3 regions of the Pectobacterium quasiaquaticum genome follow, and region 2 is predicted to be linked to each of the others. Evidence: predicted binding sites of a transcription regulator. Region 2 holds the regulator's gene; each other region holds the start of a gene.
What was found. The regulator PhoB, encoded in region 2, activates phosphate uptake and scavenging genes when phosphate is short. The targets are predictions, from matches to a motif close to CTGTCATAAAACTGNCNNAT.
Positions count from the first base shown of each region.

Region 1: a site for PhoB is predicted at 1,988-2,007, ahead of glpT (glycerol-3-phosphate transporter). Genes of this name have one in related genera too.
Region 3: a site for PhoB is predicted at 1,923-1,942, ahead of pitA (inorganic phosphate transporter PitA). Genes of this name have one in related genera too.

Region 1 is NZ_CP065177.1:4,099,881-4,104,248, forward strand. It holds gene glpA (anaerobic glycerol-3-phosphate dehydrogenase subunit A) at 1-1,602, opposite strand, end outside; gene glpT (glycerol-3-phosphate transporter) at 2,106-3,455, shown strand; gene yigL (sugar/pyridoxal phosphate phosphatase YigL) at 3,541-4,341, opposite strand.
Region 2 is NZ_CP065177.1:3,283,239-3,287,606, forward strand. It holds gene IG609_RS15040 (PstS family phosphate ABC transporter substrate-binding protein) at 1-255, opposite strand, end outside; gene phoR (phosphate regulon sensor histidine kinase PhoR) at 271-1,593, opposite strand; gene phoB (phosphate response regulator transcription factor PhoB) at 1,621-2,310, opposite strand; gene sbcD (exonuclease subunit SbcD) at 2,605-3,843, shown strand; gene IG609_RS15060 (AAA family ATPase) at 3,840-4,368, shown strand, end outside.
Region 3 is NZ_CP065177.1:4,369,386-4,373,753, forward strand. It holds partial or broken gene IG609_RS19965 (IS1 family transposase) at 1-390, shown strand, start outside; gene IG609_RS19970 (BaiN/RdsA family NAD(P)/FAD-dependent oxidoreductase) at 531-1,736, opposite strand; gene pitA (inorganic phosphate transporter PitA) at 2,014-3,519, shown strand; gene uspB (universal stress protein UspB) at 3,651-3,986, opposite strand.

The sequences.
Region 1 (4,368 bases), 820 kb from region 2:
GGTAAACTCGCTTTCGCGCAGCGCATTGCCCCACGCAACTGGGCGAATCCCTTTCCAGCGTTCGTTCAAAAACTGGCTGAGCTGCGTGAGCGACTGCTCCGGCGTCGCGGTGCCCAGACGGCACAGCAGACCCGCCGCACGACAGGCACAGAGTTCACCCTGACAGGTGCCCATACCCACGCGGGTGCGCCGACGTAAATCAATCAGGTTATTCACCTGTAACGATTCCACGGCGTAGCGTACTTCCCCCGCCGTCACCGCCTCACATTCGCACACCAGACTGCGGTCCAGACGCTCACCGGACAGCATTCGCTCGGCACGTTCACCGTGACGATAAATCGCCGAACCGCGCAGCGGTGCAGAGAGCGGTTTTGCCGCAGGATAAGCTGACAGAGCGTGAGGAGCGGTTCTCACCTCATCCAGCGACTCAGAGCCGGGCAGCGGCGTCTGTGCCGTTGAGCAGGCCACCTCATGACCCAGCTTTTTGCAGATGGAGTCAGTCACCCATTCCGCCATCAGGCGGTAGGTCATCAGCTTGCCGCCGGTGATGGTAATAAATCCTTCCAGCCCGTCGCGGCTGGCATGGTCGAGCAGCACAATGCCGCGACTCACGCTGCGTCCGCTGGGGTCGCTATCGCTGGCAACCAGCGGTCGAACGCCCGCATAGGCGCGTAGAATGCGCGTACTCGCCAACGTCGGCGCTAGCATCGAGCCTTCCCGCATCAGCGTTTCCACCTCAGCAGGCGTCACGAGCATATTGTCGATTTGATCGTAATCGATGTGGGTTGAGGTGGTGCCAATCAGCGAAATGGTATCGCCCGGCACCAGAATGTCGGCGTCCGCCGGTTTACGGCAGCGGTTGATCACCATGTTGTTGATGCGGTGCCCAAGAATCAACAGCGCGCCTTTTGCTGGGAACATGCGCACACGCAGATCGGCATATTCCGCAATGTGTTGCCCCCAAATACCGCCCGCGTTGACCACCACCTGTGCATAAATTTCTGTTTCTACACCTTTTTTATGGTCGAAAACGCGCACGCCGGTAATACGATCGCCATTGCGAATCAGCCCGATGACCTCGTGATAGGTCAACACTTCCGCGCCGTTCTCGCAGGCATCGATCATGTTGGCCGCCGTCAGGCGAAAAGGATCGACCGAACCATCCGGCACGCGCACCGCGCCAATCAGCGTCGGATTTGCTGCCGGTTCCAGTCGTAACGCTTCCTGCGGGTCCAACGCCTGCGCGCGAATTCCCGCCTGCTGACAGGCGGTAATAAACTGCGCCTGCCAACCGAGATCGTCTTCTGGCAAGGTGATAAACAGACCGTCGGTAGGCTCAATACAGTGGCGAGCTATCCGCCGGAGAATCTGGTTTTCTTCAATACATTCGCGGGCAGACTCGCCATCGGTTACTGCATAGCGGGCACCGCTGTGTAATAAGCCGTGATTACGCCCGGTCGCGCCGGTCGCAATGTCATAACGTTCAAGCAGCAGGCAGCGCAGTCCACGCAGGGCACAGTCTCGTGCCGTACCCGCTCCCGTCGCACCACCGCCGATGACAACCACGTCAGTTTCACGCCAGTTCCCCGTATTTTGCATCATGTTCTCGCTCCAGGCGGATGGTATCCCCGTCATACTTCAAGCTGCTTGTGCGTTGGCCGCCCTTACTCACCCCAGTCACTTACCTGAGTAAGCTCCTGGGGATTCGCGCGGTTGCCGCGTTACAAGGCCATAAATGGGCCTTGCCCTAAAGGGTCAACGCAGAGCGTTGTTCAAAACGCTAACGTTTTGTCACGCAGCTCGAATTATTTAGGGCGTATATGTTGCTATTGGGACACAGAAAGAAGGGTTAATGTTTGATAAAGAGCAAAAACGAGCACAAAACGAAAATCAATGGGTGTATAAAAACAATAAGTGTGATTTTCATCACTAAAACCACACTGTGGAATTTTCCAATTCTGTTAACATGAGCGCAAAAATCGTCACAGTTTCATAAAAGTGTAACATTAGCGTCATGAATCACACTCATTTGTACGCTAGCCCCATACAATATCGTTCGTAATAGAACAAAAAAGCTCTCGTTTTTTTTCGCATTGGAGATATCTATGCTGAGTATTTTTAGGCCTGCCGCCCACCAGCCACGCGTGTCGCAAGAACACGTCGATCCGCTCTATCGCCGCCTGCGCTGGCAGATTTTCATGGGGATCTTTTTTGGCTACGCCGCCTACTATCTGGTACGTAAAAACTTCACACTAGCCATGCCTTATCTGATTGAACAAGGCTTCTCGCGCGGTGACCTTGGGTTCGCGCTGTCGGGTATTTCCATCGCCTACGGCTTTTCCAAATTCATCATGGGTTCGGTATCTGACCGCTCCAACCCACGTGTATTCCTACCTGCGGGTCTAATTCTGGCAGCAGCCGTCATGTTATTCATGGGCTTCGTACCCTGGGCAACCTCTAGCATTGCTGTCATGTTCGTCCTGCTGTTCTTGTGCGGTTGGTTCCAAGGGATGGGCTGGCCACCGTGTGGACGCACCATGGTTCACTGGTGGTCACAAAAAGAACGCGGCAGTATCGTGTCCGTATGGAACTGTGCTCACAACGTCGGCGGTGGGCTTCCGCCTCTGCTGTTCCTGTTGGGTATGGCCTGGTTTAACGACTGGAAAGCCGCACTCTACATGCCGGCCTTCGCCGCTATTCTGGTTGCGCTTATCGCATTTGCACTGATGCGTGACACACCGCAATCCTGCGGTCTGCCACCGATTGAAGAATACAAAAACGATTATCCTGCTGATTACAATGAAAAAGCGGAAGAAGAACTGACGGCTAAGCAGATCTTCATGCAGTACGTTTTCCCGAACAAACTGCTATGGTACATCGCGATCGCCAACGTTTTCGTTTACCTGCTGCGTTACGGCATCCTCGACTGGTCCCCGACCTATCTGAAAGAAGTTAAACACTTCGCACTGGATAAATCTTCCTGGGCTTACTTCCTGTACGAATACGCGGGTATTCCGGGCACGCTGCTGTGCGGCTGGATGTCCGACAAGGTCTTCAAAGGCAACCGTGGTGCAACGGGCGTGTTCTTCATGACGCTGGTGACAATAGCCACCATCGTTTACTGGATGAACCCAGCCGGCAACCCGGGTGTGGACATGGCCTGTATGATCGTTATCGGCTTCCTGATTTACGGCCCAGTCATGCTGATTGGTCTGCATGCACTGGAACTGGCACCGAAAAAAGCAGCAGGTACCGCAGCGGGCTTCACCGGCCTGTTCGGTTACCTCGGTGGTTCCGTTGCCGCTAGCGCCATCGTCGGCTACACCGTTGACTTCTTCGGTTGGGACGGTGGCTTCATGGTGATGATCGGCGGCAGCATTCTGGCGGTACTTCTGTTGGTTGTTGTTATGCTGAATGAGAAAAAACATAAAGCAGAGTTAGCCAGTCGCGCCTAACCCACTCTTGTAGCATCCCTCTGGCGGCGTCATGATGACGCCGCCTTCGTTTGTGCCATAAATCACAGCACAACCTCAGCGCTGATTACTTCAGAAACAGTTCACGCAGGTAATTCGGCACCGCGCTGTCCGCGTTAGAGCCAATCACTTCGCGATCCGGCAACATATCTTTCAGGCGCTGATGCGCGTTCTGCATCACGCAACCTTTACCCGCCATCGACAGCATTTCGTAGTCGTTCATGCCATCACCAAACGCCACACACTCTTTGAGCGAGAAGCCGATAATCTTCGCCACTTGTTCCAGCGCATGGCCTTTAGACACGCCGCCCGCCATCACTTCCAGACAGGTAAGCGTCGAAAAGCTCACGTTAACGCGGTCGCCCCAGCGCGCATTGATCGCTTCTTCCAGCGGTAACAGCTGTTCATGGGAATCACAGGTAAAGAACACCTTGCTGACGCCATCGGTTTCGAGCAGTGCAGGCTCGAACAGCTTGTATTTAAAGATCGACTCTTTGAAGAAGCGCTCTTCTTCCGCGCGCGGACGGTTCATAAACCACTCATCATCGCGGTAAACGTGCGTCAGCATATCGGGGTTATTGTGTACGACGCTGTAGAGGTCGCGGGCGATATCCTGATCCAGGTTGTGGCTGAAAATCAGCTCGCCCTGTGAGTTGTGCACGCGCGCACCATTCGAGGTAATCATAAACGCGCTGATGCCGAGGTTATCGCGGATCTGCGCAACATCCATGTGATGCCGTCCGGTCGCAAACACAAAGTGAATCCCTTTTTCCGTCAGCAGCCTGAGGGTTTCTTTCGCATACGGGGACAGCGAGTGGTCAGGTGACAGCAGTGTGCCATCTAAATCGGAAGCAACGACATGGTACATAGCGATGAGATCTCACTTCTGGTGTGT
Region 2 (4,368 bases):
CCTGCTCATCGGCCCAAGCTGCGCGGCACCGGATGCCAGAGACGTCGGCGCAGAGGACGAACCGGCGGCCTGAATCTGTAAATTCACGTTCGGGTAATGCTGGCTGAAATCCGTCGCCCAAAAGGCCATCAGGTTAGCCAGCGTATCCGACCCCGCACTGGAGAGATTACCCGCCAGCATCTGACGAGGCTGTGCGGAACACAACGCGCTGAGCAGCAGTAAAAAAGCGCCCGCAATACGAGTGGCGGATGTCATAGATAGCGTTTTCCGTCAGGCTGAAGGTTTCACCGTATTTTCAGCCAGAGAGGCAGGGACAATCAACCGATTCGGCAACGTAAAGACAAAACGTGAGCCCAGACCATCCTCACTCATGATCTCCAGACGCGAATCATGATGGCTAAGCGCATGCTTCACAATCGCCAGCCCCAGCCCGCTGCCGCCCGTTTGTCGTGAGCGCGCCTTATCCACCCGATAAAAGCGTTCCGTCAGGCGCGGCAAGTGCTCGGCCGCAATGCCAGGCCCGTTATCGCTGACCTGAAATTGCGCGCCCTGTGGGATCTTCTGCCAACAAACTTCGATACGCGTTCCCGCTGGCGTATGGTTGACCGCGTTATACACCAGATTGGATACCGCACTGCGCAGCTGTTCTTCATTACCAAACACGCGGAGGCTTTCGTTCACACGAAAGACGATCTCATGACGCCCCTGACTCAGCGTCTGCGCTTCACGCTGCAATACGCGCAGCATCAACGGAATATCGACCTTTTCATTCAGATCGATGGCCGTTGCCGCCTCAATACGGGACAGGGTCAGCAACTGTTTGACCAGCCCGTCCATGCGTCGGGTCTGCTCCTGCATGGTATTCAACGCTTTTCCGCGTAGCGCCGCATCCAGCGTTTCTTCCTGCATCATTTCCAGATAGCCCTGCAACACCGTCAGCGGCGTACGCAGTTCATGGCTCACGTTGGCAAAAAAGTTACGTCTGGCTCCTTCAAGCTGGTGCATTTGCGTAATATCACGCGCCACCATCAATAGCTGGCCTTCGGAATAGGGCATCACGCGGAATTCAACATGGTGGGAATTATTCAACTGCAGCGTGAGAGGACGGCTAAAATCCTGTCCTTTCATGTAATTCGTGAATTCGGGATAGCGCAATAAGTTGAGGATATTCTGACCGTTATCTTCCGGCCAACGAAAACTCAGCAGGTGCTGCGCCAGATGATTACACCAGAAGATCGTTCCTTCTTCGGTGGTGATCACCACGGCATCAGGTAAGGATTCGGCACCGCTGCGAAACCGTTTGATAAGGAGCGCCAGCTCACGGCGTCGGCGTCGATTACGCAACTGCATCTGATAGAGACCGTAAAACAGCGGTTCCCAGCTCCAGCGGCCGGGCGGCGGCGTCATGCTGCGGTCAACCCACAGCCAATAAGAGAGTTTTAGCTGGTTATAAAAATTCCAGCACAGTAAGCCTAATACGGCGACCAGCAGAAACCAGGGCAGATAGCCAAAAATCAGCCCCAGCAGTAAAGCGGGCAAACAAAAAAAAGCTAGCTCCAATGCCAGCCTTTTCCAGGATAAACGTTCTAGCACGTTAATGTGTCTCCGGTTACGATCACCTCAGTAACGCGTTGAAAAACGGTAGCCCGTTCCCCGAACGGTTTGCACCATTTTGTCATGTCCGCTGGTTTCCAGCGCTTTACGCAGGCGACGAATATGAACGTCGACAGTACGATCCTCAACATAAACGTTAGTGCCCCAAACGTGATTCAGCAACTGTTCCCGGCTATAAACACGTTCAGGATGCGTCATAAAGAAATGCAGCAGTTTAAATTCCGTCGGCCCCATGTCCAACGCGTGCTCCTCGGTCGTCACGCGATGTGAGGAAGGATCGAGGTTCAGGCCACGCATTTCAATCACTTCTTCCACCGCCATCGGTGAAATTCGGCGCATGACGGCTTTGATACGCGCCACCAATTCTTTGGGTGAAAACGGTTTGGTAATGTAATCATCCGCCCCCACTTCAAGCCCGCGCACGCGGTCTTCTTCTTCGCCACGCGCGGTCAACATCATCACCGGAATATCACGCGTCAGCGCCTCGCGCTTCATATGCTTGATGAATTGCAGGCCCGACCCGCCTGGCAGCATCCAGTCCAATAACACCAGTTCCGGGAATGGCTCCGACAGTTGCGTCACCGCGCTGTCATAGTCTTCAGCTTCAACGGGTTGATAACCATTTTGTTCCAGTACAAAGCAGACCATTTCACGAATTGGTGCTTCATCTTCCACGACTAATATGCGTTTTGCCATTGTTAATCCTGTCGTTAATCATCGTCGCTGTTAGCAAGCGGAGGCATTATGCGTCAGTTTTATGACAGATTTATGAAAAGCACACGGGCCTCTCTGCACGATTGTTACAACGCGTACATCCGATTTTTCGAGCCGCTTTCCAAAAGCCTGATTCCACCGCGACAGCCGCCATCCCTGCTATATATAATCATGGCATTACGATGACAAAGCACCATGGCGACGACACACCCTTTCACATAATAAATAATGACAACGTCATCCACCGCCACGCGGCATGAATATCGAGAGAGCACGATGCGCATTATCCATACTGCCGATTGGCATTTAGGGCAATATTTTTATACCAAAAGCCGCGCTGCTGAGCATCAGGCTTTTCTAAACTGGCTTATCGTTCAGGTGGAACAACACCAGGTCGATGCCATTATCGTTGCTGGCGATATTTTTGATAACGGCTCTCCTCCCAGCTATGCGCGGGAAATGTATTATAGCTTCGTGGTCGCGCTACAGCGCACAGGCTGCCAGCTCATTGTTCTCGGCGGTAACCACGATTCTGTCGCGATGCTAAATGAATCTCGCGAACTGCTGGCCTGCCTGAACACGCAAGTGATTGCCTGCGCCAGCGACGATCCGGCCCAACAGGTGCTCCTGCTAGAAAACCGTCAAAGACAGCCCAGAGCCCTGCTCTGCGCGATTCCTTTTTTACGTCCGCGTGATGTGTTGACCAGCAAAGCCGGGCAATCCGGGGATGAAAAACAGCTGGCACTACAGGAAGCGATTACCGCGCACTACCAGCAATGTTATCAACTGGCTTGCCAAAAGCGCGACGAGCTTGGCCTGCCGCTGCCGATTATCGCAACCGGACATCTGACGACGATTGGCGCAACCCCCTCAGAATCCGTACGCGATATCTATATTGGTACGCTCGATGCCTTCCCTGCTCAGGCTTTTCCGCCTGCGGATTATATCGCGCTCGGCCATATTCACCGCCCGCAGCGCGTGACCCAAAGCGAGCATATTCGCTACAGCGGTTCGCCCATCCCGTTGAGTTTTGATGAGCTAAACAGCGAGAAATCGGTCTGTCTGGTGAGCTTTGCACCTGACGCGTTACCGCAAACGCCTCCGCAGATAGACATCCTGTCAATTCCCATGACTCAGCCGATGCAATTGATTAAAGGTAGCCTGAGCGATATTGAACAACAGCTGGCCACCTTCAAGAATTATCAGGGCGATAAACCCGTGTGGTTGGATATTGAAATCAACACGCAGGATTATCTGAGCGACATGCAAAAACGCATTCAGGCGATGACCGAGAACCTGCCCGTAGAAGTGCTGCTGCTGCGCCGCACGCGTGAACAACGCCTGCAGGCGATTACCCGACAGGACAAGGAAACGCTGAACGAACTGAGCGTACATGACGTTTTTGAGCGTCGTCTGGTAACGGAGACAGACATGGAAGACAGCCGCCAACAGCGTGTTCGCACGCTGTTTAATCAGGTTATTGACGAACTGGAAAATAGCGAGACGGCCAAATGAAAATTCTCAGTCTGCGCTTAAAAAACCTCAACGCGTTGAAAGGCGAATGGAAGATCGATTTCACGCAAGAGCCCTTTTCCAGTAACGGCTTATTTGCCATTACCGGCCCGACCGGCGCGGGGAAAACCACGCTGCTGGATGCGATCTGTCTGGCGCTGTACCACGAAACGCCACGGCTTGGGCTGCTTTCCGCCAGCCAGAATGACCTGATGACGCGTAACACCGCTGAGTGCCTTGCCGAAGTCGAGTTTGAAGTTAAAGGCGTCGGATATCGCGCCTTCTGGAGCCAGCGTCGGGCAAGAAACGCCCCAGACGGCAATTTGCAGTCTCCAAAGGCCGAACTTGCGCTCATTGAAGACGGCAAGATTCTGTGTGAAAAGCTCAATGATAAGAAAGAGATGATCACACAGCTCACCGGGCTGGATTTTGGCCGCTTCACGCGATCCATGATGCTGTCTCAGGGGCAGTTTGCCGCCTTCCTCAACGCCAAAGCAGATGACCGAGCGGAACTGCTGGAAGAGCTGA
Region 3 (4,368 bases), 1.1 Mb from region 2:
TGGCAGTAAGGCGCGACAACACTGGCTCTGGTACGCTTACAACACCAAAACCGGTGGTGTACTGGCCTACACCTTCGGTCCACGTACCGATGATACATGTCGGGAGTTGCTGGCACTTTTGACGCCGTTCAGCATTGGCATGATAACCAGTGATGGGGCAGCTATGCCAGAGAGGTGCCGAGGGATAAGCATCTGACGGGTAAAATCTTTACGCAGCGCATTGAGCGTAACAACCTGACTCTCCGTACGCGAATCAAGAGGCTGGCTCGCAAAACGATTTGCTTCTCGCGCTCAATAGAAATCCACGAAAAAGTCATTGGAGCCTTCATCGAAAAGAAAAATATATGTTCTACTAATTGGAGGCATTACCCATTATTCGTCACACGGTGAAGTGTACAAATCTTCAGGCAATGATACATCCCTTTGTTCGACTAATGGGGGGTATTAATTCTCGCGAAGGTGACCTGAATGTCGAATCCATTGGAACGGTTGTGGTTGTGATGTTGCTCCTGATGAAATAAGGGAAAAGGTTACCGTTCCTGCATGGCTTGCAGCGCCTGTGCACAGGCCCATGCTGAGCTCCACGCCCATTGGAAGTTATAGCCGCCGAGCCAGCCGGTCACATCGACCACTTCGCCGATGAAATACAACCCCGGCACCGCGCTGGCTTCCATGGTTTTGGAGGACAACGCACGGGTATCAACGCCGCCGAGGGTAACTTCGGCTGTGCGATAACCTTCCGTACCGTTTGGCTGCACGCGCCACTGTTGCAGGCTCTGTTCAATCTGCATTTGCTGTGCGCTGTTGAGCTGTTTCAGTGTGACGTCCGGCAGTTGTCCTAACGCCTGTAGGCATTCAACCAGTCGTTTAGGTAGCCACTGTGCCAGCGTGTTTTTCAGGCTTTGGTTCGGGTGAGTGGCGCGCTCGTCATTAATAAGCTGGGTGAGATCGCGATCGGGTAGCAAATTGATGGTGACGAATTCACCCGCTTGCCAGTAGCTGGAGATCTGCAAAATAGCCGGGCCAGAAAGCCCACGGTGCGTAAACAGGATGTTTTCACGGAAGGTCACGCCGTTTTCTGCGGTGATGACGGTCGGCACGGAGACGCCGGAGAGCGTTTGTAGCTGTTCGAGCAGCGGCTTGTGCAGCGTAAAGGGCACCAGTGCAGCGCGAGTTGGCAGCACATTGATACCGAACTGTGCGGCAAGCTGGTAGCCAAACGGCGTCGCGCCTAGGCCGGGCATCGACAGGCCGCCGCAGGCAACGACTAACGATGCGCTCTGGAATGCTGTGCCGTTGCTTAGCTGGACGGTGAACCGATCGTCTGATTTCTCCACCGAGGTCACTTCACTGCGCAGACGGAGGGTGACGTTCGCCCGCTCACATTCTGTTACCAGCATGTCCACGATTTGCTGGGCGGAATCATCGCAGAATAACTGGCCGAGGGTTTTTTCGTGATAAGCGATGCGGTGGCTGTTGACCAGACTGATGAAATCCCATTGGGTATAACGCGCCAGTGCCGATTTACAAAAGTGGGGATTGTGAGACAGATAGGCCGCTGGCTCTGCATACATATTGGTAAAGTTGCAGCGCCCGCCCCCGGACATCAATATTTTCCGGCCAGCCTTCTTGCCGTTATCGAGCAGTAGAACACGCAGTCCGCGTTGTCCTGCCTGTGCCGCGCAAAACATGCCTGCTGCACCGGCACCGATGATGACAGCGTCAAACTGTTCCACAATGCATTTCTCCGATGAGTGATTTTATCTTCTTGGATTGCCACAGGCTGAAAGCCGTAGGGCGGCAAATTGTAGTGTTGGTTTTTGTTCGACACCAGCGTAACAATTTGCATATTTTAGTAAAAATATATAATTATTTGATTTTTATTGATTAAGTGGTTTATTCACCGATCGTCGTCACATATTAAGTCAAAAAAATGTCATATTTCGCTTTTCCAGACCCCTGCTTGTCGCAGATAATGCGCCGCGTTCATGACCACTAAATGGCCTAACGTTTATGCTACATTTATTTGCCGGTTTGGATTACTACACTGGCCTGATGTTGATATTGGCTTTGTTGTTTGTACTGATGTATGAAGCCATCAACGGTTTTCACGATACTGCGAATGCCGTTGCCACTGTTATTTATACCCGAGCTATGCGCGCCGAGTTTGCCGTTGTTATGGCGGGTGTCTTTAATTTCTTCGGTGTACTGCTGGGTGGCCTGAGCGTGGCCTATGCCATTGTTCACCTTCTCCCCACGGATTTATTGCTGAACGTGAGTTCGGCGCACGGCCTGGCGATGGTCTTTTCCATGCTGCTGGCCGCCATTATCTGGAACCTGGGTACTTGGTACTTCGGTATTCCTGCCTCCAGTTCTCACACGCTGATCGGCTCCATTATTGGTATTGGTTTAACCAACGCGCTGTTGACGGATACCTCCGTCGTGGACGCGTTGAACGTGCCGAAAATGATCAGCATTTTCCTGTCGTTGCTGCTCTCGCCGATTGTGGGGATGGTGGTCGCAGGTCTGATGTTGCTGGTACTGCGTCGGTTCTGGAACAACAGCAAAAAACGCAAGCGCGTGCATCTGACGCCTGTCGATCGCGAAAAGCAGGACGGCAAACGTAAGCCGCCGTTCTGGACGCGTACCGCGCTGATTTTATCAGCGATTGGGGTGAGCTTCTCTCACGGTGCAAACGACGGTCAGAAAGGTATCGGCTTGATTATGCTGGTGCTGATTGGCGTCGCGCCTGCCGGCTTTATTGTCAACATGAACGCGTCTGGCTATGACATCAGCCGTACCCGTGATGCCGTTGTCAATTTGCAGGAATACTACAAGCAGCACGGCGACGCGCTGACGCACGTTATCGACCTGTCTCCACCAGTCATTCCTACGCCAGAAAGCACGACTCCCAGCAACGGTCAGAAAGAGTTTCACTGTGACAGTTCACGCGTAATGATTGCGATTGAACGTACACAGGGCCTGCTGAATAACCTGAAAAGTTACGACCAGTTGAACCCTGACGATCGTAGCAGAGTGCGTCGCTTGCTGATGTGTATCTCTGACACGATGGACCGAGTGATCAAGCTGCCAGAAACGTCGGGCGAAGATAAGCGCTACCTGAGCAACCTACGTAAAGACATGCTGCAGACGGTTGAGTATGCGCCTCTCTGGATTATCGTCGCTGTCGCATTGGCGCTGTCTCTGGGCACCATGGTGGGCTGGAAACGCGTTGCAGTGACCATCGGTGAGAAGATTGGTAAGAAAGGCATGACCTACGCACAGGGCGTTTCGGCGCAGGTGACGGCGGCTCTGTCGATTGGCGTTGCCAGTTACACCGGTATGCCGGTTTCCACCACGCACGTATTATCCTCGGCGGTTGCCGGGACGATGATTGCGGACGGTGGGGGAGTACAGGGCAAAACGATAAGAAGTATTCTGCTTGCCTGGGTGTTGACGCTGCCTGTCTCAATGCTGATGTCCGGTACGCTGTACTGGCTGGCGTTGAAGCTGATCTAACTATCATAAAAAAGGCGATTCTGTGGGGAATCGCCTTTTTACTTTTTATCGACGTTCATGGTTGTCATACCAGTGATGGTGTTAATAACAATAGTGATGTTAATACCAGAAAATTGTGTAAGTATCCGCGTTTAATACCATATCGTCATCGCAAACAGACTGATGACGATAAGGCCACACAGGGCGGTCGTAAGCAGAAACTGTCCCCGCACGCGCTCGCAACGGCGAATAAACTCAGGGTCGTGATGATCAAGATAGCGTTGCGCGTAAATATAGCGTACCAGCCGGATTTGTTTACTTGGCTGGCCATGCGATGTAAAAAATCCCCCCCCGTCAACGTATTGGTAAAGCAGCGGGTCACAGTCACGCAAAATCAGCAGTAATACGCGTAATGAAGAATAGTACCTCGCCATATTGATGATACAGACGATACATAAAGCCCAGAAAAGCGCAAATGTACTAATCATGCTTTCCTCCCGGTCGTTCTATTCGTCAGGTTCGATGGTCATACATTCCCGTTATCCACCAGTCACCGGTGACAAGCGTTACTATTTATTATCCGCGACGCTTATCGACGCCGTTTTTTCTGTGACATTTTTTTCTACGAATAGTTATGCCACGCGCTTGCGCACGATTTTATTGTCATTTTGGCTAGCCAACGGCATCACGACTAGCCCCATTCTCGTTTTCCATCCCAAGGTGCAGCGGACAAGTTCACCACCCCTACTTGTAGTGTAGAAGAAGAATGTTCGTTTGTGCCAGAGAGGCTGGCGCAATCGGCATAAAGGACGATTTTCGACGAGATAATGCCATTTCAGAAAGGAGAAGCTGCGCGATTTAACTGTGAAA